DNA from 4 places in the Streptomyces sp. NBC_01006 genome. Region 4 is predicted to be linked to each of the others. Evidence: riboswitches for the same ligand, from Rfam matches in the RefSeq annotation. Region 4 holds a riboswitch; each other region holds the start of a gene.
What was found. Region 4 has a riboswitch for cobalamin ahead of metE (5-methyltetrahydropteroyltriglutamate--homocysteine S-methyltransferase). Riboswitches for the same ligand answer to the same signal wherever they lie in the genome.
Positions count from the first base shown of each region.

Region 1: linked by a shared signal. The riboswitch ahead of OG509_RS26295 (energy-coupling factor ABC transporter permease) and the one ahead of metE (5-methyltetrahydropteroyltriglutamate--homocysteine S-methyltransferase) in region 4 are both predicted to bind cobalamin.
Region 2: linked by a shared signal. The riboswitch ahead of OG509_RS10235 (cobalamin biosynthesis protein) and the one ahead of metE (5-methyltetrahydropteroyltriglutamate--homocysteine S-methyltransferase) in region 4 are both predicted to bind cobalamin.
Region 3: linked by a shared signal. The riboswitch ahead of cobN (cobaltochelatase subunit CobN) and the one ahead of metE (5-methyltetrahydropteroyltriglutamate--homocysteine S-methyltransferase) in region 4 are both predicted to bind cobalamin.

Region 1 covers NZ_CP108700.1:5,708,072-5,715,085, reverse strand. The annotation lists gene OG509_RS26315 (hypothetical protein) at 1-74, shown strand, start outside; gene OG509_RS26310 (SsgA family sporulation/cell division regulator) at 282-689, shown strand; gene OG509_RS26305 (hypothetical protein) at 807-1,313, shown strand; partial or broken gene OG509_RS26300 (IS5 family transposase) at 1,523-2,520, opposite strand; cobalamin riboswitch at 2,581-2,789, shown strand; gene OG509_RS26295 (energy-coupling factor ABC transporter permease) at 2,818-3,513, shown strand; gene OG509_RS26290 (energy-coupling factor ABC transporter substrate-binding protein) at 3,516-3,908, shown strand; gene cbiQ (cobalt ECF transporter T component CbiQ) at 3,912-4,661, shown strand; gene OG509_RS26280 (energy-coupling factor ABC transporter ATP-binding protein) at 4,658-5,497, shown strand; gene OG509_RS26275 (PadR family transcriptional regulator) at 5,523-6,059, shown strand; gene OG509_RS26270 (EF-hand domain-containing protein) at 6,122-6,334, opposite strand; gene OG509_RS26265 (YncE family protein) at 6,414-7,014, opposite strand, start outside.
Region 2 covers NZ_CP108700.1:2,256,747-2,263,760, reverse strand. The annotation lists gene OG509_RS10245 (putative cobaltochelatase) at 1-300, opposite strand, end outside; gene OG509_RS10240 (cobyric acid synthase) at 380-1,924, opposite strand; gene OG509_RS10235 (cobalamin biosynthesis protein) at 1,921-2,880, opposite strand; cobalamin riboswitch at 2,918-3,076, opposite strand; gene OG509_RS10230 (hypothetical protein) at 3,201-3,422, opposite strand; gene OG509_RS10225 (anion permease) at 3,451-4,743, opposite strand; gene OG509_RS10220 (alpha/beta hydrolase family protein) at 5,099-6,229, shown strand; gene OG509_RS10215 (hypothetical protein) at 6,347-7,014, shown strand, end outside.
Region 3 covers NZ_CP108700.1:6,487,618-6,494,631, reverse strand. The annotation lists gene OG509_RS29430 (hypothetical protein) at 1-227, shown strand, start outside; gene OG509_RS29425 (precorrin-2 C(20)-methyltransferase) at 250-1,755, opposite strand; gene OG509_RS29420 (precorrin-8X methylmutase) at 1,752-2,399, opposite strand; gene cobG (precorrin-3B synthase) at 2,396-3,766, opposite strand; cobalamin riboswitch at 3,906-4,044, shown strand; gene cobN (cobaltochelatase subunit CobN) at 4,077-7,014, shown strand, end outside.
Region 4 covers NZ_CP108700.1:642,750-649,763, reverse strand. The annotation lists gene aceB (malate synthase A) at 1-734, shown strand, start outside; gene OG509_RS02875 (3-hydroxybutyryl-CoA dehydrogenase) at 731-1,615, shown strand; cobalamin riboswitch at 1,764-1,984, shown strand; gene metE (5-methyltetrahydropteroyltriglutamate--homocysteine S-methyltransferase) at 2,154-4,478, shown strand; gene OG509_RS02865 (hypothetical protein) at 4,587-6,551, opposite strand; gene OG509_RS02860 (AAA family ATPase) at 6,667-7,014, opposite strand, start outside.

The sequences.
Region 1 (7,014 bases), 5.1 Mb from region 4:
CCCAGGCCAACGGCTCCGGCTTCACCGCCATCGGGCAGTCCAACGACTCCTTCCTGTTCAACCCCGTCCCGTAACGGACCGGTGACGCGGCGGCCCGCCCTCCCCCCGGAGGGCGGGCCCCTTCGCGTTCCCGCCCCGTTCCTGTGAGAAGACGGGCCCAGCGGCCCCCGGGGTCGGGACCTTCGACCCACGGGGGCGGCCGCGGGGTGGGCTAGCTTGCCCGGAGGGGCCCGCGAGGGCCGCATGCCCCCCGGCCGGGACACGACAGAGAGGCGCAGCGCATGGACGGCATCGAGTACCGCGTCCTCCCGCTCCGGCTGGAGGCCTCGCCCGAGCCCGTGCCGGTGTGCGGGGCCTTCACCTACCGCCGCGACCGGCCCTACGAGCTGGCGCTCGACTTCCGGGGCGCCGGGATGCACCTGGCGCACTGGGTCTTCTCCCGGGACCTGCTGCTCGACGGGGAGACCTGCGCGACGGGCGAGGGGGACATCCAGGTGTGGCCGCGGTGGCAGGGCGGGGAGCCGCGGGTCTTCCTCGCCTTCAGCAACGGCGCGCAGAGCTGCGTGGTGTCCGCCCGGGCGAAGGACGTACGGGCGCTGTGCCGGCGGCTGGTCGCTCTGGTGCCACGGGGCGAGGAGCGGCGCCACTACGACCTCGACGCCGAGCTCAGCACCCTCCTGCCCCGATAAGTCAGCATTGAGGACGTTTCCTTTTAATTTAGTCCGGTTTGAGTGGAACCATGAGCCTGCCGGAAGTGTCCTCAGCAGTGACACCGGTCCCCGCCTCCTCAGAACCAGGGGGACGTCATGAACCACCTCCGCCGCCGACAGCTCGTGGCCCTCGCCACAGGTGCGCTGCTCACCGCCGGGATCACCCTCGCCGCGCCGGCCTCGGCCGCCGTCCGGCCCACGCCCACGCCGCTCGTCGTGAACGCCCGCTGGGGCGGGCACTGCACGTACGACCGCATCGTCATCGACCTGCGGGGATACGTTCCCCAGGCCACCGTCACCCGCGTCCCCCGGCTGGTCCACGACGGGTCCGGCGCACCCGTACCGCTGGCCGGGAAGTACTTCCTGGAGATCCGGCTGCATCCCGCCGCGGCACACGACCGCGCGGGCAACAGCACGTATCACGGCCCGAAGCTGGTCAAGATCCACCTGCCGCAGCTGAAGGGCCTCGCCCTGACCGGCGACTTCGAGGGGTACGTGACCTTCGGCGCCGCCTTCGGCGCCAAGCCCTCCGTCAGCACCTTCAAGCTGCACGCGCCCGAGCGGTTCGTGCTGGACGTCGCACACCGCAACGTGTGCGGTTAGGAGTGGGGGCGAGGGCTGGACGGGTACCGCCGGGTCCCCGTTGCCGAACCAGTCCTGCGTGCACGCGTACCGGCCCGGCGCGGCCGCGCACACCAGCCGCCCAGGTCGCGTCGCGGTCGTTGAAGGGGCAGCCGTCCTTGAACGTGCGACCAGCCGGGCCGGGTTGGTGCCGGTCCGTCCCTCCGACTAGGGCCTGTTCTGAGTTCGGATCACGGGGTGCCAGGGAGGCTGCGTAGCCAAAGGATGGATCCTCGCAGGTGGAGTCCGGCGAGATAGCTCTCAGGTGTCTTGTCGTAGCGGGTGGCCAGCCCCCGCCATTCCTTGAACTTGTTGATGGCACGCTCGACGGTGTTCCGGTCTTTGTAGAGCTCGGCATCGTGGGAGACCGGGCGGCCGCCCTGTGAGCCCCGCTTCTTGCGGTTGGCTGCCTGGTCGGCCTTCTCCGGGATCACCGCCTTGATGTTGCGTCTTCGCAGGTGGGCGCGGTTGGCGCGGGAGGAGTACGCCTTGTCTCCGGCTACGGCGTCCGGCCGGGTCCTGGGGCGGCCCATCGGAACACGCACCTTGATTTTCTCCAGGACCGGGATGAACCGCGGACTGTCCGCGGCCTGTCCGGGGGTGAGGATGATGGACAGTGGGCGGCAGCGCCGGTCGGTCGCGAGGTGCACCTTGGTGGTCAGCCCGCCCCGGGAGCGTCCCAGCTCGGCGGCCTTCAGCCGGACCTTGCGGCGTCGGCGTACCGCGCGGCGCCGTGCCCGTTCGGCTTCCTCACCGCCCTCGGGCCCCTCGGCTACGGAGTCGTTTTGTCCGGTTGCCGAAGCCCCTTTTCCTTCATCAAGGCCTTCTCCAGGTCCTCCAGGAGCTCGGGGTCGACCACCATGCCCGCCGCGTGGTGATGCGCGCGGGCGACGGTGGAGTCCACGCTGACCAGGCTGAGGTCGACATCGTCGCGTGCCGCCGCCTCGGCGATCACCACGTCCATGAGGGTCTGGAAGATCCCGCCACGTGCCCACATGCGGAACCGGTCGTAGATCGTTGACCAGGAGCCGTAGCTTGCCGGCACGTCCCGCCAGGGGCAGCCGGTACGGAACCTCCACATCACCGCATTGAAGTAACTGCGCAGGTCAGGGATCGGCCCGGACGCCCCCAGCGGGAGGTGCGGCTCGATCAACTCCCATTCGCCATCGGTCAGATCACCACGCGTCATACAACCGTGCTACCAGCCGAAGCGCCCGAACGAAGGCCGAACGCCCCGATTGTGATCCGGACTCAGAACAGCCCCTAGGGTCAACGGGCCTTGGTGTTCGGGAAACCGGTGGAAGACCGGTGCGGCCCTCGCCACTGTGAACGGGAAGTCCGGCTCCATCCTGCGGGAAGCCACTGGGCGGCGCGGGAGGTTCCGCACCGCCCGGGAAGGCGGAGCCAGGGCATCAGCACCCGTGAGCCAGGAGACCGGCCGGGGCGCGTCGTCCATCCACGAGGTGCTGGAGAGGTCTCCCCACACATGCATATAGCCGAGGGGTTCCTGCCCCCTTTGCACGCGGTCGCCTGGGGCGCCGCGTCCGCTCCCTTCGTCGTCCACGGGGTCCGCGCCCTCACCCGCGAGGTGAAGGCGAACCCGGAGAGCACGCTGCTGCTCGGGGCGTCCGGAGCATTCACGTTCGTCCTGTCCGCCTTGAAGATCCCGTCGGTGACGGGCAGTTGCTCGCACCCCACCGGGACCGGGCTCGGGGCGATCCTGTTCCGGCCGCCCATCATGGCGGTGCTCGGCACTATCACCCTGCTCTTCCAGGCGCTGCTGCTGGCGCACGGCGGGCTGACCACCCTCGGCGCGAACGTCTTCTCGATGGCGATCGCCGGACCCTGGGCGGGGTACGGGGTCTACCTGCTGCTGAAGCGCTTCGACGTCCCGCTGATGGTGACGGTCTTCTTCGGTGCCTTCTTCGCCGACCTGGTCACCTACTGCGTCACCTCCGTGCAGCTGGCGCTGGCCTTCCCCGACCCGGGTACCGGGTTCCCGGGCGCCCTCGCGAAGTTCGGCGGCATCTTCGCGATCACCCAGATCCCGCTCGCGGTGAGCGAGGGGCTGCTGACGGTGCTCGTGATGCGGCTGCTGATGCAGTCGAGCAAGTCGGACCTGGTCCGGCTGGGCGTGGCGAAGCTGAGCGGGCGCAGCGGGCACGAGGCGGCGGTCCGATGAGCATGAGCCGGAACGCGAAGATCAACGGCCTGCTGCTGCTCCTGGTGGCGATGCTTGCCGTACTGCCGATCGCGCTGGGGATGGGCGAGGGCAAGGAGGAGCCGTTCACGGGCGCCGACGCGCAGGCGGAGACGGCGATCACCGAGCTGAAGCCGGACTACGAGCCGTGGTTCTCCCCGCTGTACGAACCCCCCTCCGCGGAGGTGGAGTCGGCGCTGTTCGCCCTCCAGGCGGCACTGGGCGCGGGCGTGCTCGCGTACTACTTCGGGGTCCGCAAGGGCCGCCGCCAGGCCACTGCCGCCGCCACTGCCGCCGCCGCTGCCGCTGCCACGCGTGCCGCGGACCGCGCCGCGGCCCCGGCTCCGACGGCGGATCCCGCCGGCGCGGAGTCGTAGCCGGTGCTGCCGATCGACGTGGCGGCGCACGGCAGTCGGTGGCGCCGCCGCCATCCCTTGGAGAAGGCCCTGCTCGGACTCGGGCTGACGGTCACCGCCGTGTGCCTGCCGCCCTGGCCCGGCGGGCCGCTGGTCGCCGCCGCCACCCTGGCCGTGCTCCTCGGCCCGGCGGGCGTGGCCGGGCGGCAACTGTGGCGGGCCTTCCGGATCCCGCTGGGCTTCTGCTTCACCGGCGCGCTGCCGCTGCTCGTCGCCGTCGGCGGCCCGGCCGGGTTCGTCTCGCTCGCGCCCGACGGCCCCCTGCATGCCGCCGAGTTGCTGCTGCGGACCTCGGCGGCCTCCCTCGGGGTGCTGCTGTTCGCCTTCACCACGCCCGTCTCGGACGTCCTGCCCCGGCTTGTCCGGGCCGGGGTCCCGGCGCCGGTGGTGGACGTGGCCCTGGTCATGTACCGCATCGGCTTCCTGCTGCTGGACTCGATGGCCCAGGTCCGGCGCGCCCAGGCGGCCCGCCTCGGCCAGTCCGGGCGGGCGGCGCTGTGGCGTTCGCTGGCCGGGCTCGCCGCGACCTCCTTCGTACGGGCCTTCGATCGCGCGGCGCGGCTCCAGGAGGGCCTGGCCGGGCGCGGCTACGACGGCGCGCTGCGGGTCCTCGTGCCGGAGGCGGCCCTGTCCTGGCGGTTCCTCGCGGCGTCGGGGGCCCTGCTGGCGGCCCTGATCACCCTGACCCTCACCCTGAAGGGGCTTTACCCGTGAACCCGTTGGACCGCTCGAACCCGTTGGTGGAACTGGCCGGAGCCGGCTACGCGTACGAGGACGGCCCGGTGGTCCTCGCCGACGTGGACTTCGCCATCGCCGAGGGCCGGGCGCTGGTCCTGCTGGGCCGCAACGGCAGCGGGAAGACCACGCTGATGCGGCTGCTGAGCGGGGGCCTGCGGCCCGGCCCGGGCTCGCTGCGCCTCGACGGCACGGCGGTCTCGTACGACCGGGCGGGGCTGACCCGCCTGCGCTCGGCGGTGCAGCTGGTGGTCCAGGACCCGGACGACCAGCTGTTCGCGGCCTCGGTGGAGCAGGACGTGTCGTTCGGCCCGATGAACCTGGGGCTGGCGGCGGACGAGGTCCGCGCCCGGGTGGACTCGGCGCTCGCCGCGCTGGACATCACGGCGCTGCGGGACCGCCCGACGCACCTGCTCTCGTACGGCCAGCGCAAGCGCGCGGCGATCGCGGGGGCGGTGGCGATGGCTCCGCGGGTGCTGATCCTGGACGAGCCGACGGCGGGCCTGGACCCGGACGGGCAGGAGCGCCTGCTGGACGTCCTGGCGGGGCTGCGCGCGGCCGGCACCACGGTGGTGATGGCCACGCACGACGTCGACCTGGCGGTCCGCTGGGCCGACGACGCGGCGGTCCTGACCCCGTCGGGCATCCGCACGGGCCCCGCGCAGACCCTCCTGTCGGACCCGCGGCTCCTGGCCTCGGCAGGGCTGCGCCAGGCCTGGTCCCCGGCGGTGGCGTCCTTCCTCCGCGCCCACGCCCTGCTGGCCCCCCAGGACCCGGGCCCGAAGACCCCGGAAGCCCTGTCCGCCTGGCGGTAGGGGTCTGCATCCCTAGGATGGCGGCATGTCGCTGCCGCACGCCATCCTCACCGCCCTGATGGAGAAGCCCTCGTCGGGGCTGGAGCTGACGCGGCGGTTCGACAAGTCGATCGGATACTTCTGGTCCGCCACGCATCAGCAGATCTACCGCGAGCTCGGCCGGCTGGAGGAGGCCGGGCTGATCCGGGCGCTGCCCAGCGAGGTGCCCGTACGGGGGCAGAAGAAGCAGTACGAGGTCCTGGACGCCGGCAGCGCGGAGCTGGCGCGGTGGGTCGGCGAGAGCCAGGACCCGAAGGCCATCCGGGATCCGCTGCTGCTGCGGATCCGGGCGGCCGCCGTGGTGGGGCCGCACGGGCTGGCAGCGGAGCTGCGGCGCCATCTGGAGCTGCACCGGCGGCAGCTGGCGGTCTACGAGGCCATCGAGGAGAAGGACTTCCCGCCGGGGCGGGACTCTGCCGAGGACCGGCTGCGGCGGCTCGTCCTGCACGGCGGCACCGGCCTGGAGACGTTCTGGCTGCGCTGGCTGGAGGAGGCCCTGGCCGAGGTCGAGGACATGGCCTGACCAAGGCAGAGCCCCCGCCCGCCCTTCAGGAGGGCGGTGCGAGGGCTCTCGCAAGGGCTGGGTTACTTGTTCAGGGCGGCCCAGAACTCGTCGAAGCTCATGCGGCCGTCGCCGTTCGCGTCCTTGGCGGCGATCACGGCGTCCGCGACGGCGCCGGTGACGAACGCGTCGCCCATCGCCTTCATGGCCGCGCTGTACTCGTCCGCCGTGACGAAGCCGTCACCGTCCGCGTCGAACTTGCCGAACGTCGCCCGCGCGCTCTCGATGTCAGCCACTGGGATCCACCCCTTCTCGGTGCTTGTTGACCGGCCAAGGGTAGCGGCAGTCATCCCCGGCCCTGTCCGGGGGCCGTGTCTAGCGGAAGATCCCCGTGTGGCCGAGCGAGTAGCGGCCCGGCTGCGGGTAGACGGCCAGGCCGTGCGGGCCGCCGCCCACCCGGATCCTGGCGAGCTGCTGACCGGTCGCCGTGTCGATCGCGTAGACCTCGGAGTTGTAGCGTCCCGACAGCCACAGCACCTTGCCGTCGGCGGAGACGCCGCCCATGTCCGGGCTGCCGCCTTCCGGCAGCTCCCACTTCTTCGTGAGCTTGTTCTGCTTGAAGTCGAAGACGGAGATGCTGCCCTCGCCCCGGTTGGAGATGTACATCTCCCTGGAGTCGCGGCTCACGTAGAGGCCGTGCGTGCCCTTCCCGGTGGGCAGCAGCTTGGGGATGTCGAACTTGTCCCCGCTGAGCACCCACATGCCGTCCGCCATCATGTCCGCGACGTAGAAGGTCTTCCCGTCCGGGGAGACCTTCACGTCCTGCGGCATCGCGCCCTCGAACGGCAGCTTCTGCTGGCCGACGACCTCCATCTTCTCGGTGTCCACCTTGAGGAGCTCGCCGGAGAACTCGCAGCTCACGATGAAGTACCGGCCGTCGGCGGAGAAGTCCGCGTGGTTGACCCCGAAGCAGGTC
Region 2 (7,014 bases), 1.6 Mb from region 4:
GGAGGCGCCGACGGGCAGCTCGACCATGCGCGCGGGCCGGGCGGTCCCGGGGCCGGGTTCGTGGGGGCCGTCGGGGCAGGCCGGGTCGGGGGCGGCGGGGGCGCAGGAGAAACGGCAGCCGGGGACGACGTCGACCTGCGGCAGCAGCGCGGACAGCGCGCGGACGGCGGTGGACTTCGCGGTCCCCTTCTCGCCGCGCACGAGGACGCCGCCGACCGCCGGGCTCACGGCGTTGAGCAGGAGCGCCAGCCGCAGGTCGGTCTGGCCGACCACTGCGGTGAACGGGTAGGGCGTGCTCATGCGATGCCTCTCTCTGTGCGGGTACGGGTACGGGTACGGATGTGCGGGCGCGGGCCGCCGCGAACGCGGGCCGCCGCCGTCACGGGGCGCCCGGGGGGAGGAACGGGAGGCCCGTGGGGGCGCCGCCCTCGATCAGGCGGAGCAGGCCGTCGGTGTCCGCGTGCTCGGCGATCAGGTCGCCCAGCAGGTCCAGTTGCTCCTCCCGGAGGGAGGAGAACGAGGTGTCCGGGGAGGGGACGAAGCGGCGGCCCGACGCCGAGGCCACCTCGCGCAGGAACGCCCGCCGGAAGCCGTCCGACTCCAGCGAGCCGTGCCAGTGCGTCCCCCACACCGAGCCGACCCGGCAACCTTCCAGTCTGCGTCCACCGTCATCAGAGATGAACGTCTCCCCGCCCAGGACCTCGGCCACCCCGTGGTGGATCTCGTACCCGTCGACCGCCTCGCCGAGCGCGGTCCCGGAAGGCCGCGCCAGGGTCTTCTCCCGCTCGAAGCGGATCCGCACCGGCAGCAGGCCCAGCCCGTCCACCGAGCCCGCCCGCGACTCGACCTCGTCCTCGATGTGCTCGCCGAGCACCTGGAAGCCGCCGCAGATGCCCAGCACCGGCCGGCCCTCCGCTGCCCTCCGCAGCAGCGCGTCCGCGAGGCCGCGCTCGCGCAGCCACTCCAGGGCCTTCACCGTGCCCCGGGTGCCCGGCACCACCACCAGGTCCGCGTCGGCCAGTTCCTCGGCCCGGTCCACGAACCGCACCACCACGCCCGGCTCCGCCGCCAGCGCGTCGACGTCCGTGAAGTTCGACATCAGCGGCACCGCGCACACCGCGACCCGCAGCACGTCCTCGCCGACCGGCGGGGCCACGACCGACTCGCGCACCGCGCCCCGCAGGGAGACCCGGAGCCCGTCCTCCTCGTCGATGCCCAGACCGTGCTGGAACGGGAGGACGCCGTACGTCCCGCGCCCGGTCAGGGAGCGGAGCATCTCCATGCCGGGCTCCAGCAGCGACACGTCGCCGCGGAACTTGTTGACCATGTATCCGGCGATCAGCGACTGGTCCTCCGGCGACAGCAGCGCCGTCGTCCCGAAGAACGAGGCGAAGACCCCGCCGCGGTCGATGTCCCCGACCACGACCACCGGGAACCGCGCGGCCCGCGCGATGCCCATGTTCACGATGTCGGTCCGGCGCAGGTTGATCTCGGCCGGACTGCCCGCCCCCTCGCAGATCACGGCGTCATACGTGCCCCGTAGCTGCTCCAGGCAGTCCGTGACGACACCGAGAAGCTGCTCCTGCCGCCCGCCGTGGTAGCCCCGGGCGCTCATCTCGCCCACCGGCTTGCCCAGCAGCACCACCTGGCTGCTGCGGTCGCTGCCGGGCTTGAGCAGCACCGGGTTCATCAGCGCCGTCGGCTCCACGCGCGCCGCCTGCGCCTGCATCGCCTGCGCGCGCCCGATCTCGGCGCCCTCGCGCGTCACGAACGAGTTCAGCGACATGTTCTGCGCCTTGAACGGCGCCACCTTCACGCCCTGCCGGGCCAGCCAGCGGCAGATGCCCGCCGTGACCACGCTCTTGCCCGCGTCCGATGTGGTGCCCGCGACGAGGAGTCCCCCGCCGAGCTTCCCGCCGCTCATCCGCGTCCCTTCCGTATGCCGTGCGACACCGCACAGCGCAGTGCCACACACGCCCCCAGCGCCAGCCACGTCACCTGACGCGACAGCCGCACCGCGCGTTCGATGTCCGCGACCTGCACCGGCCTCCCCGCCTCGCCGTTCAGCACGGCCCGGTGCTCGACCCGCCCCCCGTACGCCAGGGTGCCCCCCAGCCGTACGCCGAGCGCCCCGGCGAAGGAGGCCTCCACGGGCCCGGCGTTCGGGCTCGGGTGCTCGGCGGCGTCCGCCCGCCAGGCCCGTACGGCTCCCCGCCGGTCGGGCCCGGCCAGTACGGCGGCCAGGGCGGTCAGCCGGGCGCCCGGCCAGCCCGCGAGGTCGTCGAGCCGGGCCGAGGCCCAGCCGTAGCGCAGGTAGCGCGGCGACTTGTGGCCGACCATCGCGTCCAGGGTGTTCACGGCGCGGAAGGCCAGCAGCCCCGGGACACCGGCGACGGCGCCCCACACCAGGGCCCCGACCACCGCGTCGGAGGTGTTCTCGGCGACCGATTCCACGACGGCGCGGGCCATCTGCTGCTCGTCCAGGGCCTGGGGATCGCGCCCGCACAGGTGCGGCAGCCGCTCGCGGGCCACCTCGGCGTCCCCGGCGGCGAGCGCCCCGCCGATGGCGCGGGCCTCCCGGCCCAGCGAGGTGCCGCCGACGACGGCCCAGGTGGCCGCCGCGGTCAGGGCGATACGGGCGGCCGCGGGCCGGGAGCGCGCGGCGCGGGCGCCCAGCGCGCCGACGGCGGCCGCGCCCCCGGCGCACAGGAGGGTGTGTATGACGCCCCGGCCGCGGTCGTCGCGCCACAGGGCGCGCTCGACGGCGGCGGCGGCTCGTCCGAAGGCGGCCACGGGGTGCCCTCGGCGCGGATCACCGAGGATCCGGTCGCCGATCAGGCCCGCCGTGGCGCCGTACGCGAAGACGCGGTCGGCACGCATGGTGCAGGTATGTCCTCACTCAGGGTCCGCGCCCTGGTTCGACGTGTCCGGCGGTGGGAGTTCCTGGCTCCCGGGGCGCACGGCGCACATGCCGCGTGCTCCCCGGTGACAGTGGCGGGACCGCGCCGGATTCGCACCGGACTTCCTCTCCATGCCGCCGTATTGGCTCGGGCAGTCCACCACGCACCGCGAAGGCCCGTCAACTCGCCGTTGACCTGCGGCGAGGCAGGTCACAGACACGGGTCACGGACGTACGAAAGCTCCCCCCGGGAAACCCGGAGGGAGCTTTGGCACGTCGTGCCCCGATCGGTCGGATCAGGTCAGCTGATGATCAGGTAGATCCCGTACCCCACGGCCGCCGCGACGAGCGCGAAGGAGGCGTACGCGCCGCTGCGGGCGAGGGTGGCGGTGCCGCCCTGCTCGGTGGCGGCCTCGTGCTTGGAGAGGCCCACCAGGCCCAGCGTGAACAGGGCCACGAGGCCGACGGTGGCGGAGAGGCTGACCCCGAAGACGGAGCCGAGTGCTGCCCAGTCGATCTTCATACTGCGGATTCCTCTGTCGTTCTCGGGGTCAGACCGCTGCGGCGGGAGCCGCGGGCGTCGTCGGAGCGGCCGCCGGGATGGTGGCCTTCAGGGCTTCGTCCGTGACCGCGGCGGTCGTACCGGCGGCCGCCTCGGCAGCGGCCTCGGCGGCCACGGTCGGCGGGACGGTGACGGCGGCCATGGCCGTGGTGACGACACCCGGCTCCTCGGCCACGGCCGGCTGCACCTCGTTGACGTTGCTGTGGTCGACGACCTGGCGGCGCGAGATGACCCAGATGGCGACGCAGGAGGCGATCAGGAAGAGCGCGACGGCGGCGACACCGACGTCACCGGTGCGCATGACCAGCTCGGCACCGGAGGCGACGGCGGCCGCGGCCGGCAGGGTCAGGCCCCAAGCGATGAACATGCGGGTGGCGGTGGACCAGCGGACCACGCCGCCCTTGCGGCCCAGGCCCGCACCCATGACGGCGCCGGAGCACGCGTGGGTGGTGGAGAGGGAGAAGCCGAGGGTGGAGGAAGCCAGGATGACGCTCGCGGCCGAGGTCTGGGCGGCGAAGCCCTGCTGCGGCTGGAGGTCGGTCAGGCCGCTGCCCATGGTGCGGATGATGCGCCAGCCGCCCAGGGAGGTGCCCAGGGCGATGGCCATGCCGGCGGAGATGATGACCCAGACCGGCGGGTTGGCGCCGGAGTCCAGGGCGCCGCCGGCGATGAGCGCCAGGGTGATGATGCCCATCGTCTTCTGCGCGTCGTTGGTGCCGTGCGCGAGGGAGACGAGACCGGCCGAGGCGATCTGCCCGGCGCGGTAGCCCTTGGTGGCGGTCTTGCCACCGACCTTGCCGCCGAGCTTGTACGTGACCTTGGCCGCCAGCATCGCGGCCACACCGGCCACGATCGGCGCGGCGACCGCGGGGAGCAGCACCTTGGTGACGAGCGTGCCGCCGTTGACGGCGCCGAGGCCGGCGGAGGCGACGGCCGCGCCGACCAGGCCGCCCATCAGCGCGTGGGAGGAGCTGGAGGGGAGTCCGACCAGCCAGGTGACGAGGTTCCAGAGGATCGCGCCGACGAGGGCCGCGAAGATCACTTCTGGCTGGATGCCCTCTTCGTTGACCAGGCCCTTGGAGATCGTCTTGGCGACCTCCACGGACATGAACGCGCCGACGAGGTTGAGCACGGCGGACATGGCCACCGCCGTCTTGGGCTTGAGGGCGCCGGTCGAGATGGTGGTGGCCATCGCGTTGGCTGTGTCGTGGAAACCGTTCGTGAAGTCGAACACGAGAGCGGTGATGATCACGATCCCGAGGAGAAGCGTTATGTGCTCCATTTACCCAGGCTTCTGTTTGACGTCAGTGGCTCGGCGACCGTAGGCAACCTGGATGAACGGAAGGTGAACTGACTCGGGCGGAGCGGTGTACTGGACCATCGTGTCATCGGGACCTTCATCCCCATTTTGCGGCTGATACGGCGATTAATGCACGTCAACGGCGGGTAACCGCGTGGCTCCACAAGGGATCCGAGGCCCCCGGGCCCGCCCCGGAGGGCTTCGGGGGGAGATGTAGATCACTCTCGGCCCGCGGGCCCGCCGGACCGCCCGGGCATCTCTTCCCGCCCCCGTCCGGCCCCAATCGGAGCATTCCGCTCCAGTGGCCCGCTCGCCCTCCCGCCCCGACACTGGAGCCGTGCCTTCCGCCACAGCGACGGCCGCGGCCGTCGCGACCACTCTCGTCGGGGCCGGCGCCGCCGCGGTCGCGGCCGGCCGGTACGCCGCCGACGCCGCCCTGCGGCACGAGCCCGGCCGCCCCCTGCCCGGCGGGCCGCGGCTCAGCGTCCACTCCATCGGCTCCGGGCAGATCACGCTGACCCGCTCGCTGGCCTCCCTGCGCCCCGGTGCGTACGGGCTCTGCGCCCCCGGGGTGCACGCCGTGGTCGGGTCCGTGCTCGACGGGGTCGACCACGGCCCGGACACCGTCGTACGCAGGCTCCTCGCCGTCACCCACGGCAGCCTCGACCCCGGCGCCCGGGTCACCCTCACCCCCGAGGTCCACGTGGGGAACCCCCGTACCGCCCTCGGGCTCGACCACGCCGACGTGGACGTCCCCGGCGAGCTCGGCGGACTGCCCGCGTGGTTCGTGCCCGCCGCCCGCGACACCTGGGTGATCACCGTGCACGGGCTCGGTGCCGGCCGCGAGCACCCGATGGTGGTCATGCCGTTCCTGCACCGCCAGCGGATGCCCGTCCTCGACCTCGCCTACCGCGGCGACCTCGGGGCCCCCGCCTCACCGGACGGTCTCGGCCACCTCGGTGAATCGGAATGGCGGGACGTGGACGCCGCCATCCGCTACGCCGTGCGCTACGGCGCCCGCCGCGTCGTCCTGCACGGCTGGTCCACCGGGGCCGCCATGGCCCTGCACGCCGCCGAGCGCTCGGCGCTCGCCGACCGGATCTCCGGGCTCGTACTGGACTCGCCGGTGCTCGACTGGCACACCACCCTGCGCGCGCTCATCGCCGCCCGCCGCACCCCGGCCGCGCTGGTCCCGTTCGCGGTACGGGCCGCCGAGGGGCGCGCCGGGCTGCGCACCGACCGGGCGGCGCCCGGCTCGGACCCCGCGGCGCTGCGCGTCCCGGTCCTGATCTTCCACGGCCCGGACGACACGCTCGCCCCCTGGGAGCCCTCGCGCCGGCTCGCCGCCGCCCGCCCCGACCTGGTCACGCTGCGGACCGTCCGCGAAGCCCCGCACGGGGCCATGTGGAACGCGGATCCGGCCGGATACGAGGAGGCCCTGAGGCGCTTTCTCACCCCTCTTATGTGAAGGCCGTGTGCCGGACGGGACAGGGAGGGGGCATTATCCCGGTATGTCCTCCTGCCGAGTGGCGATAATGGCTGGTTCCGTTTGGGCTTTCGGCCGGTGACGGGCGAGACTGCTTCCGTGACGTCCCGAAAGCCTGATGAGCAGTTGGCTCGCGACTCCAGACTCCGACTCGTCTCCCCGCGTTCCGTCGCCGCGGCCCGCAAGGCGGTGACCGACCGACGCGCCCGTCCCGCTTCCCGGCCCCCGGCGGGCACCCCGGCCACGGCCGAACTCGCGCGGCGGGCCCGGGCCTCGCTGGCCGACGCGGTACGGCTCGCCCGCTGGGCCGAGCTCAACCTCGGTGCCGGCGACGGGGGCAGGCCCGCCCCGGCGGGAGCGCTGCCCGCCGCCGACGTCGAACGCGCCGCCGGTGAGCTGAACCTGACACACGGGCAGATCCGGGTCGGATGGGACCGCGCCCGGCTCGCGGGCCTCGTCGAGGTGCACGGCGGCCAGGCCAGGCCCGGCTGGCGGCTGCGCGCCTGGGACCGGGACGACACCGCCGTACTGCGCGGCTGGGTGGCCCTGTTCGACGCCTGGTCGCTGGTCCACCCGGCCCCCGCCGACATCGCTCCCGCGGTCGTCGCGGAGGTGGTCGAGGCGATGCCCCAACTGCTGTCCCTGCTCCAGCTGTCCGCCGGTCCCGTGACCGTTCCGGACCTGCTGGACCTGCTCGGGCAGCGGGTCACCGAACTGCGCGACGAGCGCTGCGAGATCCCGTACGACGCCCCCGCGCGCGAGACCCC
Region 3 (7,014 bases), 5.8 Mb from region 4:
GGAGCGGGCGCCCGAAGGGCCACGTCCTCGGACAGCTCGGCGGCACCCCCGACTGGCTCCAGAACGACGAGACGCCCGACTGCACGGGCTGCGGCCGCCCGATGGAGTTCGTCGCCCGGCTGGAGGAGGGTCCTGACCCCCTCACCGCCCCCAACTTCGGCTCCGGCAGCGCCTATGCGTACGCCTGCGCGCCCTGCGGCCGGGCGGCGTTCCTCTGGCAGTGCTGAGGAGGGCCGCCCGGCCCGCCGGTCAGGCCTCCGGGTAGCGGCGCGGGGTCCAGGTCACGCGGGAGCCGTCCGGGCGCTCCGTGACCTGGGTCTGCGAGGAGCCGATCAGCAGGATCGTGCGCATGTCCACCTCGGACGGCTCCAGTTCGCCGAGCGGGAGGACGCGGACCGACTGCTCCGGGCCGCCCACGTCCCGCGCGACGACCACCGGGGTCCGCTCCGAACGCAGCTCCAGCAGCAGCTCCTTGGCCTGGGCCACCTGCCAGGTCCGGCTGCGCGAGCCCGGGTTGTACAGGGCGAGCACCAGGTCCGCCGCCGCGGCGGCACGCAGCCGCTCCGCGATGACCTCCCACGGCTTGAGCCGGTCCGACAGGGAGATGGTGGCGTAGTCGTGGCCGAGCGGGGCCCCGGCCGCGGCGGCCGCCGCGTTGGCGGCGGTCACCCCCGGCAGGACCCGTACGGGCACGTCCTTGTACTCCGGCTGCCCGGCGACCTCCAGCACGGCGGTGGCCATGGCGAACACGCCCGGGTCTCCGCCGGAGACCACGGCCACGCGCTTTCCGCGGCGGGCGAGGTCGAGCGCGAACTCGGCGCGCTCCGACTCGACCTTGTTGTCGGAGCCGTGCCGTACCTGGCCCGGCTTCGCGGGGACCCGGTCCAGGTACGTGGTGTACCCGACGAGCACCTCGGCGTCGGCCAGCGCCCGCCGCGTCTCGGGGGTGAGCCAGAGCGGCCCGGCCGGTCCGGTGCCGACGACCACGACCTCGCCGGGGCCGGACGGCACGCTGCCCGGGTTGCCGATGCGGCTGGGCACCACGGCGACGGCGAAGTACGGGACGCTGTCGGGGTCGGTGTCGGCGAGGACGCCGGTCCGCTCCCCCGCCATGGTGGCGCGCTCCACGTACCGGGCCTCCGCCAGCCGGCCGCTGCCCTCCATGGCCCGGCGTACGGCGGGGAAGGTGCGGCCGAGCTTCATCACGACCGCCGAGTCGGTGGCGGCGAGGCGGGCGGTGAGCTCCTCCTCCGGCAGGGTGCCGGGCAGGATCGTCAGCACCTCCTCGCCCTCGACGAGCGGGGTGCCGAGGCGGGCCGCGGCGGCGCTCACCGAGGTCACACCGGGGATCACCTCGGCCTCGTACCGGTCGGCGAGCCGCTTGTGCATGTGCATGTACGAGCCGTAGAAGAGCGGGTCCCCCTCGGCGAGCACGGCGACGGTCCGGCCGGCGTCGAGGTGCGCGGCCAGCCGGGCGGCGGACGCCTCGTAGAACTCCTCCATCGCCCCCTGGTAGCCGCCGGGGTGGTCGGTGGTCTCGGTGGTGACCGGATAGACCAGCGGCTCCTCGATGTGGTCGGAGCGCAGGTGCTTCGCGGCGATCGAGCGGGCGATCGAGCGGCCGTGGCGGGCGCTGTGGTACGCGACGACCTGCGCCTCGGCGATCACCTCGACGGCCCGCAGCGTCATCAGGGAGGGGTCGCCGGGGCCGAGCCCGACGCCGTACAGCTTTCCGGAGGTCGTTCCCGTGCTCATTCTTCCTCGCTCGCGATCGCGTTGACGGCGGCGGCCGCGATGGCGCTGCCGCCACGACGGCCGCGCACGATCAGGTGGTCGAGCCCGGAGGCGTGGGCGGCGAGCGCGTCCTTGGACTCTGCGGCGCCGATGAAGCCGACCGGGACGCCGATGACGGCGGCGGGGCGCGGGGCACCCTCCTCGATCATCTCCAGCAGCCGGAACAGCGCGGTCGGCGCGTTGCCGACGGCGATCACGGAGCCCTCCAACAGGCCGCGGTCGCGCCAGACTTCGAGGGCGGCGGCGCTACGCGTGGTGCCCATCCGGGCGGCGAGGGCCGGCACGGCGGGGTCGGAGAGGGTGCAGATCACCTCGTTTCCTGCGGGCAGCCGCTTGCGGGTGACGCCGCTGGCGACCATCTGCACGTCGCAGAGGATCGGCGCGCCCGCGTTCAGCGCGGCCCGCGCGCGGAGCACGACGTCCGGGGTGTAGCCGAGGTCCCGGGGCAGGTCGGTCATTCCGCAGGCGTGGATCATGCGCACCGCGACCTGGGCGACGGAGGCGGGCAGCCCGGAGAGGTCCGCCTCGGCGCGGATCGTGGCAAAGGACTGGCGGTAGATCGCCGCGCCGTCCTTCTCGTACTCGAACACTGTGTACTCGCTCATTTCTTCGCTGCGTCGTGGGAGGTGGTGCGGCGTACGGCCGCGAGGGCCGCGGGAAGTTCGGAGGGCGGGAGACCGCGGCGCGGGGCGCTGCCGGCCGCGGACAGGTCGTACCCGTCGGCGGTGGCGACCACGTCCGCCCAGGCGGTGCCGCGGGGGTGCCCGCACCGGCGTTCGCAGCCGGACCAGTGCACGGGCAGCGGGCGGGTCGCCTGCGCGTGCGTCTGCGCCTCGGCTTGGGCCTGCGCCTCGCCTTGGGCCTCGGCCTCCGCCTGCTGCGCCACGACGGCACGCGCGTCGGCGCGTACGTCCGCCAGGGATTTCGCGCAACCGGGCCGCCCCGTACAGGCGGTGACGGACCGCCAGGGATCCTCGGGGCCGGTCACGAGCCCGGCCTCGGCGAGGGCGGCGAGTGCGCCCTCGGCGGCGTGGGCGGGCAGGCCGGGGACGACGATCCCGCGCCAGGGGGTCAGGCGGAGACGGCCCGTGAGGCCGGCCAGCCTGCGCCACTGCGCGGTGGTCAGACGGCCCAGCGGCGCGAACACGCTGAGCGCGGCGTCGCCGCCCGGGCCCTGGACCACGCCCGGTTCGGGGGCCGGTCCGCGCAGGGCGGCGCGGCCCCGTACCACGGAGGCCGAGACCCCGGCGGCGGCCAGCCGAGCGCCCAACTCATCGGAACGGAGAGCCTGTTCGGCAGGCAGCTCGGAGACCCGCCAGGCCCGGGTACCGGCCTGGCGGACGGCGTCGAGGAAGTACGAGGCGGCCACCAGCGCGGCCCTCGGCGCATCGGCGGCGGCCACGAGCAGGGCGTCCGCCGCGCCGGCCGTCCACAGCAGGGCCCGGCCCCCGTCCCGGACGGCGGCCAGGTTCACATCGGCGGCGAGCGAGGTCACGTCCCCGCGGCCGTCGTCGAGGGCGAACAGGAAGCGCCCGGACAGCCCGGCGGCCGGCTCGCTCGCGCACAGCAGCCGGTCCAGCTCCCGGGCCCAGGGCGCCACGTCGGGCAGACCGCGCCGGTCCAGGCCGGTCAGCGGCGAGGCGACGATGTTGCGGACCCGCTCGTGGGTGGGGGCGGGCAGCAGCCCGGCGCGCACGAGCACGGTCTGCAGTTCGCCGCCGCAGCTCGCGCCGAGCCCGCGCAGCTGCGCGTTGCCGCGCGAGGTGAGGTCGATGTGCCCGTCGCCGAGCCGGTCCGCCGCATCGGCCAGCAGCAGGGCCGCTTCCGCGTCGAGCATCCCGCCGGGTATCCGGATCCGGGCCAGGTGCCCGTCGTCCGCCGCGTGCAGCCGCAGCGCACCGGGACAGGCGTCACCGCGGTCACGTATGACCGGTTCGTCCCGCGGTGCGGCGGAAGGGGGCTGGGGCGGCATGGCGGCGAGCATACCCACGATTCACCGACCCCGACCTGTGTCCGTCACCACCCGCCCCTTCCGCCCCACCCTCCGCCCGACCTGCCCGGATCCGCTCCCAGGGCGCGGGCCACCCCCACTCCCGGCCAGGGAGAAGGCCACCTAAGATGACCACCGGCGGAGCCACGTGGCCCGCTGGGAGGAAGCCCGGTGCGAATCCGGCGCGGTCCCGCCACTGTGAACCCTGCGGAGCGATCCGCCGGGTGAGTCAGGAACTCCCGCTGTCCACACTGCCCGGGGCGCGGAAACCCCGAGGAAGGCATGCCGCCGCATGATCCTGCTGCTGTCGACGTCCGACACCGATCTGCTCAGCGCCCGCGCCGCCGCGGACGGCCCCGTGCCGTACCGGTTCGCGAACCCCTCCCGCCTTCCCCTCGACGACCTCCCCGCCCTGCTCGACGGCGTCGACCTGGTCGTCGTACGCCTCCTCGGCGGCCTGCGCGCCTGGCAGGACGGCCTCGACCTGCTCCTGGCGCCGGCGCAGACCCGCCCGGTGGTCGTCCTCACCGGCGAACAGGCCCCGGACGCGCAGCTGATGGAGGCCTCGACGGTCCCGATCGGAATCGCGGCCGAGGCGCACGGCTACCTCGCGCACGGCGGCCCCGCCAACCTCGACCAGCTGGCCCGCTTCCTCTCCGACACCGTGCTGCTCACCGGCCACGGCTTCGAGCCGCCCGCCGCCGCGCCCACCTGGGGCCCGCTGGAGCGCACCCCGGTGCGCCCGTACGGCCCGCGCATCGCGGTGCTCTACTACCGCGCCCACCAGATGAGCGGCAACACCGCCTTCGTGCACGCCCTGTGCGACGCGATCGTGGAGACCGGCGGTACGCCCGTACCGCTGTACGTGTCCTCCCTGCGCAGCCCCGAGCCGGAGCTGATCGCCGAGCTGGAGTCGGCGGACGCGATCGTCACCACGGTCCTGGCGGCGGGCGGCACCAAGCCCGCCACGGCCTCGGCCGGCGGCGACGACGAGTCCTGGGACGCGGGCGCGCTCGCCGCGCTCGGCGTCCCGATCCTCCAGGCCCTGTGCCTGACCGGCTCGCGCAGCGCCTGGGAGGAGAACGACGAGGGCCTGTCCCCGCTCGACGCCGCGACGCAGGTCGCCGTGCCCGAGTTCGACGGCCGCCTGATCACCGTCCCGTTCTCCTTCAAGGAGTTCGACGAGGACGGGCTGCCGGCGTACGTGGCCGACCCCGAGCGCGCCGCCCGCGTCGCCGGCATCGCGGTGCGGCACGCCCGGCTGCGGCACATCGCGCGCCGCGACAAGAAGGTCGCGCTCGTCCTCTCCGCGTACCCGACCAAGCACTCCCGCATCGGCAACGCGGTCGGCCTCGACACCCCGGCCAGCGCCGTGGAACTGCTGCGCACCCTCATCGCGGGCGGTTACGACTTCGGCCCCGTCGAGGACATCCCGGGCCTGGTCTCCGGCGACGGCGACGAGCTGATCCGCGCCCTGATCGAGGCCGGTGGCCACGACCAGGACTGGCTGACCGAGGAGCAGCTGGCCCGCAACCCGGTCCGGATCCCGGCCGCCGACTACAAGCGGTGGTTCGCCGAGCTCCCGGCCGAGCTGCGCGGCAGCGTGGAGCAGCACTGGGGCGAGGCCCCGGGCAACATGTTCGTGGACCGCTCGGCCAACCCGGAGGGCGACATCGTCCTCGCGGCCCTGCGCCGCGGGAACCTGCTCATCCTGATCCAGCCGCCGCGCGGCTTCGGCGAGAACCCGATCGCGATCTACCACGACCCGGACCTGCCGCCCTCGCACCACTACCTGGCCGCGTACCGCTGGATCCAGGCGCGCGCGGAGGACGGCGGCTTCGGCGCCGACGCGATGATCCACCTGGGCAAGCACGGCAATCTGGAGTGGCTGCCGGGCAAGAACGCCGGCCTGTCCGCTGCCTGCGCGCCGGACGCCACGCTCGGCGATCTCCCCCTCATCTACCCCTTCCTGGTCAACGACCCGGGCGAGGGCACCCAGGCCAAGCGCCGCGTGCACGCCACCCTGGTCGACCACCTGGTGCCGCCGATGGCTCGCGCGGAGTCGTACGGCGACATCGCGCGCCTGGAGCAGCACCTCGACGAGTACGCGCAGATCTCCGCGATGGACCCGGCGAAGCTGCCGGCCATCCGCGCGCAGATCTGGACGCTGATCCAGGCCGCGAAGCTCGACCACGACCTGGGTCTGGCGGAGCGCCCGGACGACGACGGCTTCGACGACTTCCTGCTGCACGTCGACGGCTGGCTGTGCGAGGTCAAGGACGCCCAGATCCGCGACGGCCTGCACGTCCTGGGCGGCGCGCCGACCGGCGAGGCCCGGGTCAACCTGGTCCTCGCGATCCTGCGCGCCCGCCAGATCTGGGGCGGTACGACGGCCCTGCCCGGCCTGCGCGAGGCGCTCGGCCTCGACGAGTCCGCGGCCACCCGGACGACCGCCGACGAGGCGGAGGAGACGGCCCGCGCGCTGGTGCAGGCGATGGAGGACGCGAACTGGGCGCCGGAGGCGGTGGCTTCGGTCGCGGCCGGTCACTCGGCGGACGTGGCGGCCGTACTGGACTTCGCGGCGCGCGAGGTCGTCCCGCGGCTGGCCGGCACGACGGACGAGATCGCGCACGTGGTGAGCGCCCTGGACGGCCGCTTCGTCCCGGCGGGCCCCTCGGGCTCCCCCCTCCGGGGCCTGGTGAACGTCCTCCCCACGGGCCGGAACTTCTACTCCGTGGACCCGAAGGCCGTCCCCTCCCGCCTCGCGTGGGAGACGGGCCAGGCCCTGGCCGACTCCCTCCTCACCCGCTACCGCACGGACAACGGCGAGTGGCCGGCCTCCGTGGGCCTGTCCCTGTGGGGCACGAGCGCGATGCGCACCTCCGGCGACGACGTCGCCGAGGCCCTCGCCCTGCTCGGCGTCCGCCCGGTCTGGGACGAGGCCTCGCGCCGCGTCACGGGGCTCGAAGCGATCCCCCTCGCGGAACTCGCCCGCCCCCGGATCGACGTCACCCTCCGCATCTCGGGCTTCTTCCGGGACGCGTTCCCGCACGTCATCGGCCTGCTGGACGACGCGGTCCGGCTGGCGGCGAGCCTGGACGAGCCCGCGGACCAGAACTACGTCCGGGCCCACGCGCAAGCCGACCTGGCCGTCCACGGCGACGAGCGCCGCGCGACGACCCGTATCTTCGGCTCGCGCCCGGGCACGTACGGCGCCGGCATCCTCCAGC
Region 4 (7,014 bases):
GTCACCGCACCGACTTCCAGCTCCCGGACCGCGCCGAGGTCACCATGAGCGCCCCGTTCATGCGCGCCTACACCGAACTCCTCGTACGGACCTGCCACCGGCGCGGCGCCCACGCCATCGGCGGCATGGCCGCACACGTCCCCAGCCGGGACGCGGACGCCGACGCCGTCCTCGCCAAGGTGCGGCTCGACAAGGAACGGGAGGCGCAGGACGGCTTCGACGGCTCATGGGTCGCCCACCCCGGGCTCGTCCCCGTCTGCCGCGAGGTCTTCGGCAACGTCCTGGGAGACCGTCCGAACCAGCGGGAGCGGACCCGCGAGGACGTCGAGGTCACGGCCGGCGACCTGCTGTCCGTACGCCGGGTCGCCGCCCCGCCCACGCAGGAGGGCATCCGTTCCAACGTGGCCGTGGCTCTGCGCTACTTCGACGCCTGGCTGCGCGGCAGCGGAGCCGTCGCCCTGAACGGGCTGATGGAGGACGCCGCGACCGCCGAGATCGCCCGCGTCCAGATCTGGCAGTGGCTCCGCCACGACCGGGTGGACCGGGTGGTGGTCACCGACCTCCTCGACGCCGAATGTGCGGCCCTGGAAGCGGAGGACCTGCGGGCCCTCGTTGCCGAGGCGCGGGAGGTCTTCGTGGACTGTGCGCTCTCGGTGCAGCTGCCCGCCTTCTTCACCTCCGAGGCCTACACCCGCCACCTCGTCCGTCGCACCATCGTGCAGGTGAACGCGTGAACGCCGGAGTGCGGCCGGCCCGGATCCGGCGCGTCGGAGTCGTCGGCGGGGGTCGGATGGGCGCGGGCATCGCCGAGGTGTGCGCGCGTGCCGGACTCGACACGGTCGTCGCCGAGGCGGACGCCACCGCGACCCGCGCCGCCGGTCACCGCGTCGCCGTCTCCCTGGAACGTGCCGTGCAGCGCGGGAAGCTCGACCGGATCTCCGCCGAGGACGCCCTCGCCCGGCTGGTGTTCACGGGGGACCTGGAGGACCTCGCCGACCGGCAGCTCGTCATCGAAGCGGTGACCGAGAACCCGGATGCCAAGACGGGGGTCTTCGCCGCGCTCGACAAGATCGTCGAGGACCCGGAGGCGATACTCGCCACCAATACGTCGGCCATCCCGATCATGCGGCTGGGCATGGCCACGAGCCGCGCGGACCGGGTGGTGGGCCTGCACTTCTTCAACCCCGTGCCCGTCCTGCCGCTCGTCGAGGTCGTGTCCTCGCTCCACACGTCGGCGGACACACTCGCCGCGGTCGAGGACTTCGCCCGCGACACCCTGGGCAAGACCGTGGTCCGCTCCCGGGACCGGGCCGGGTTCGTCGTCAACGCGCTGCTGATCCCGTACCTCCTGTCGGCCGTCCGGATGGCCGAATCCGGCTTCGCGAGCGCCGCGGACGTGGACGCGGGGATGGAACTGGGCTGCGCCCACCCGATGGGACCGCTCAAGCTCGCCGACCTGATCGGCCTCGACACGGTCGCGGCGATCGCCGAGTCCCTCTACGAAGAGTTCAAGGAACCGCTCTACGCCCCGCCCCCGCTGCTCCGGCGGATGGTGCAGGCGGGACTGCTCGGCCGTAAGACCGGCCGCGGGTTCCACACGTACGGCCGGGACTGAGGGCCCCGGCACGGTCTCCGGGCCGAGGGTGCTCCGGAGGCGCGCGGGAGCGGTGGGGGTGTGGCGAGTGGTGTCGCCGCACCCCCACCGTGTCTCATTTCAGCGTCCGACATGTGGAAAGCGGTGTTCATTCCCCGGTCATCGACCTACTGTGGGCCTCGCAGCTGGTTCGCCCCGTCCGCCAGGCGGGATGCGTCGTAAGAGGGAACCCGGTGGGAATCCGGGACTGCCCCGCAGCGGTGAGCGGGAACGACCGCCGTCATACGCACTGGGACCGGAACCGGTCCTGGGAAGCGACGGCCAGTAGGAGTCTCGTACGACGAGACGTGCCCGCGAGTCCGAAGACCTGCCCGTTGCCCGTGCGCGAACGACCGCGCCCGGTTTCCCGGTGACCTCGTGGGCGGGTCGGCGTGCTCCAGGCGGATCTTCCCCGTCGCGTACCCGTCGTACGTGGCCCCGGGGGTCCGCCCGTTGCGGCACCCTTCGCGTCCTCGGCCCTCACCGGGTCCATGGAGACACGCTCGCGAAGGAGAGTTCCGTGACCACCCAGTCCGCAGCCGCGGCAGTACAGGCCACCGTGTACGGCTACCCCCGGCAAGGCCACGACCGCGCGCTGAAGAAGGCCGTCGAGGGCTACTGGAAGGGCCGCGTCACCGCGCAGACCCTCCGGGAGACCGCCCGCGACGTGCGCCGGGCCAACTGGGCCCAGCTGGCCGACGCCGGCATCACCGAGGTTCCGACCGGCGACTTCTCGTACTACGACCACGTCCTGGACACCACGGTCATGGTCGGCGCGATCCCCGACCGCCACCGGGCGGCCGTCACGGCCGACCCGCTCGACGGGTACTTCGCGATGGCGCGCGGCACCCAGGACGTGGCCCCGCTGGAGATGACCAAGTGGTTCGACACCAACTACCACTACCTGGTACCGGAGTTGGGGCCGGACACCGTCTTCACGGCCGACTCCGCCAAGCAGGTCGCCGAGCTGAAGGAGGCCCTGGCGCTCGGTCATGCGGGCCGCCCGGTCCTCGTCGGCCCGGTCACCTACCTCCTCCTCGCCAAGCCCGCGCCCGGCGTCGCCGCCGACTTCGAGCCGATCACCCTCCTGGACCGGCTGCTGCCCGTCTACGCCCGAGTGCTCGCCGACCTGCGCGCGGCCGGCGCCGAGTGGGTGCAGCTCGACGAGCCGGCCCTGGTCCAGGACCGGACCCCGGCCGAGCTGAACGTCGCCGCACGCACCTACCGGGAGCTCGGCGCCCTGACCGAGCGCCCCAAACTGCTCGTCGCCTCCTACTTCGACCGCCTCGGCGAAGCCCTGCCCGTCCTGGCCAAGGCACCCGTCGAAGGCCTGGCCCTCGACTTCACCGATGCGGCCGCCGCCAACCTCGCCGACCTCGCCGCCGTCGGCGGACTTCCGGGCAAGCGCCTGGTCGCGGGCGTGGTCAACGGCCGCAACATCTGGATCAACGACCACCAGAAGTCGCTGTCCCTCCTCGGCACCCTCCTCGGTCTCGCCGACCGCGTCGACGTCGCCGCCTCCTGCTCCCTCCTCCACGTCCCGCTGGACGCGGCCGTCGAGCGCGACATCGATCCGCAGGTCCGCCGCTGGCTGGCCTTCGCCCGCCAGAAGACGAACGAGATCACCACGCTGGCCCGCGGACTCGCCAGGGGCGCCGACGCCATCACCGCCGAACTGGCCGCGAACCGCGCCGACCTGGCCTCCCGGGCCACGTCCCCGATCACCCGCGACCCCGCGGTCCGGGCCCGCACCGCGGCGATCACCGACGCGGACGGCCGCCGGGCCCAGCCGTACGCCGACCGGGCGGCCGCCCAGCGGGCCCACCTGGGCCTGCCGCTGCTCCCCACGACGACCATCGGGTCCTTCCCGCAGACCGGCGAACTGCGGGTGGCCCGAGCCGACCTGCGGGCCGGCCGCATCGACACCATCGGCTACGAGAAGCGCATCAAGGACGAGATCCGTGAGGTTATCGCCTTCCAGGAGAAGACCGGCATCGACGTCCTCGTACACGGCGAGCCCGAACGCAACGACATGGTCCAGTACTTCGCCGAGCAGCTGACGGGCTACCTCGCCACCCAGCACGGCTGGGTGCAGTCCTACGGCACACGCTACGTGCGCCCGCCCGTCCTGGCCGGGGACATCTCCCGGCCGGAACCGATGACCGTGCGCTGGACGACGTACGCCCAGGCGCAGACGGCCAAGCCGGTCAAGGGCATGCTGACCGGCCCGGTCACGATGCTCGCCTGGTCCTTCGTGCGCGACGACCAGCCGCTCGGCGAGACCGCCCGCCAGGTCGGACTCGCCCTGCGGGACGAGGTCAACGACCTGGAATCCGCCGGTACTTCTGTGATCCAGGTCGACGAGCCCGCGCTGCGGGAGACGCTCCCGCTGCGCGCCGACGGCCATGCCGAGTACCTGGAGTGGGCCACGGAGGCCTTCCGGCTGACGACCTCGGGGGTGCGTCCGGAGACCCAGATCCACACGCACATGTGCTACGCGGAGTTCGGCGACATCGTGCAGGCCATCGACGATCTCGACGCCGACGTCATCAGCCTGGAGGCAGCCCGCTCCCACATGCAGGTCGCGACCGAGCTCGCCGCGCACGGCTACCCGCGCGAGGCCGGCCCCGGCGTGTGGGACATCCACTCGCCGCGCGTCCCCTCCGCCGCGGAGGCGGCGGCCCTGCTCCGCAAGGGTCTGGAGGCCATCCCGGCCGACCGCCTCTGGGTCAACCCCGACTGCGGCCTGAAGACCCGAGGCTGGCCCGAGACCCGCACCTCCCTGCAAAACCTGGTGGCCGCAGCCCACCAAGTCCGCACGGAAACCGGTAGCGCAACCGTCTGATCCGCATTCGGGCCGGAACATCCGTCTCCCGATGTTCCGGCCCGATCGCGTCCCCACCGCGGTGAGCGGCCTTCGTGCTCACGGGCCCCGGGCCGGCCGCCGAAGTGGTCACGGATTGCCTGCGGCAGCCGTTCCCACCGCCGAGTCGGTACTCGTGCACGCGAGGGCTTCCTCGACCAAGCCGCGGAGTTCCTTGTCGTGGAGGATCATCGGGTATCCCCCGTGCGTGGACAGGCGGGACTGGGACTGGCGCACCGCCAGCAGCGCTTCCCGGATCGCGGGGCTGATCTCGCCCATCCGGATCAGGGCCCGGAGCGCGTCGCCGAAGAACCCGAAGTGGTCACCGCCGTCGGCGATCGGCAGGACGAACTCCTCCAGGACCCGCATGCTCGGTTCGACCTGGCCCGTGAGCTCCCAGAGCGTGATCGCTGCGGTGAGCCGCGGCCAATGCGCGCTGTTCTCCATCGCGAGACGCACCCGGTCCGCATCGGACGCCGCGTCGCGGCCGAACGCGGGCTCCTCCTCTGCCATGACCGCTTCGCCGACGAGCCTCGCAGCTGCCCCGCGGTCCGCGGAGATGTGTGCGGCGGTCCTCGCCACCAAGTGGTGATTGCCCGGGTAGTCCAGAACCCGGCAGTTCCGTACGGCGGGTTCGGCCGAGGCGGCGGCCGGCCCCATCGCCAGCAGTATCGTCAGCACGGTGACAGAGGTCCTGGTGTCTGCAAGCAGCGGGATGAGCTCGGGCAGGGCGGGCAGCGCGTCCTCGCCCCAGGCCTCCAGCACCTCAAGGAACCCTCGGGTCGTGCCCTCCCGCATCGCCTCCCGTATCGCGGGCAGCAGGATGTCCGCGTGCCTGCGCAGGGGGATCAGCACCTCTTGGATCTCCGGCCTCCGGGGATCACCGATGCAGTAGCCCCGCCCCTGCTCCTCTTCCTGCGCGCGCAGCTGCTCGACCAGCCCCGGCAGGGCGCGCGGGTCATCGATCCGGGTCAGGGCCCACCGGGCGATTTCCCGGACCGTTCCGTCGAGGTACGGGTCGGCCGCGTCGTCGTCGAGCAGGTCGGCGAGCCCGTCGGCGTACGGGGCGGCCGCCGGGCCCAGCACCGCGAGGATGTTCGCCGCCCTCAGCCGCACGGCGCCGTCCGGATCGGTCAGCAGCCCGCCCGCGAGAGGGAGCAGGGCGGCCTCCACGGATCGCCGATCGGTGAGGAGCCGCCACGCCACGTCCAGCGCCTCCCGGCACAGCGCGGCGTCCCCGGAGCGTTGCGCCGTCTCGACCAGCCGCACGGCGAAGCAGAGTTCCGCCTCGGGGTCGTGCTGGAGCAGCCAGGCCGTCGATCGGACCAGGTCCTCGCGGGTCCACGGAGTCTCGACGGCCGGGGTGTACCAGACGCTCTCGAACCGTGGTGGCAGCGCGAGATCGGAGAACACCTCGATCAGCCGGTCTATCCGCCTGACCGGCAGTTCCCGGTCGAGTTCCGCCGAGGCGTGCACGGCCGCGACCCACAGCACCGGGTCATCGCCGTCCAGTACGCCGGCCAGCACCGTTCGCGCATCGTCGGTATGCTCGCCGGCTTCTCCGGAGGCGGCCTCGCCGAGGGCGAGCAGCAGCGGCAGCCGTACCGTCGGGTCCGCCTCGACCCGCCACCGCTCCAGCAGCCGTGCGATCCCGGCCGGCAGCGCCATCGCCGCCCGCCGCACCGCCGGATCCGGGTCCGCGAGCAGGGCCCACGCCCCGGACCAGTCCTCGCCCGCCAGGGCCGGTGCGTGCATCGCCGCCAACAGTTCGACGAGGTCGACCCGCATACCCATGGCCGGGTCGGCGGCGAGCGCAATGACGAACGGGAGGGCGACCGCCGCCGCGGACGGCGTTTCGCGCCCGTCGAGCGTGACGAGAGAGTAGAGCGGGTAGCAGTCCTCCTCCACCGCCTCCGCACCCGCCGCGAGGAGCCGGCGGAGCGCCCGCGGTACGTCCTCGACCGGATCCATCGGAGAAATCGTCTCAAGCCCGTCCCACACCACGGCATCCAGCGCTGCCCGCGACATCCCCGTCACCACTGCCTCGATCACCATCACGTCGTCCTGCCCGCCACCGCCCGTCATCGTCCGGCAATTCCGTCGTCCTGTCGCCTGAATTCGCTGATGCCTCGGCTTTTGGCCGGTGAGCCGACCAGCTACACGGCAGAGGTCAGGCCGGCCACTCCCGTACCTCGGCGTAGATGGTGTCGGCGGTCTCCGGGGCGGCGTCCAGGAGCGTGGTGCACAGGCCGAGTGTGGCGTCGATGTCGCCCATACAGTAGGGGGCCAGAGCGAGGACGATCCTGCGCAGGTTGTTCAGCTCGCGCCCGTATGTTGTCTCGGGCGCGCGCAGGGCAAGGAACGACGCCAAGTGAGGTGCCTCGGACGGTAGTTGGTCCAGGCCCTCGGCCACCAGATCGAGGAATCCGCAGGCGGCGGCCGCCTGAGTCTTGACCCTGAGGGCGAGTGGGCCGCTCTCCGTGAAGGGGTATCCGAAGCGTCCGAATCCCGGCGGGTT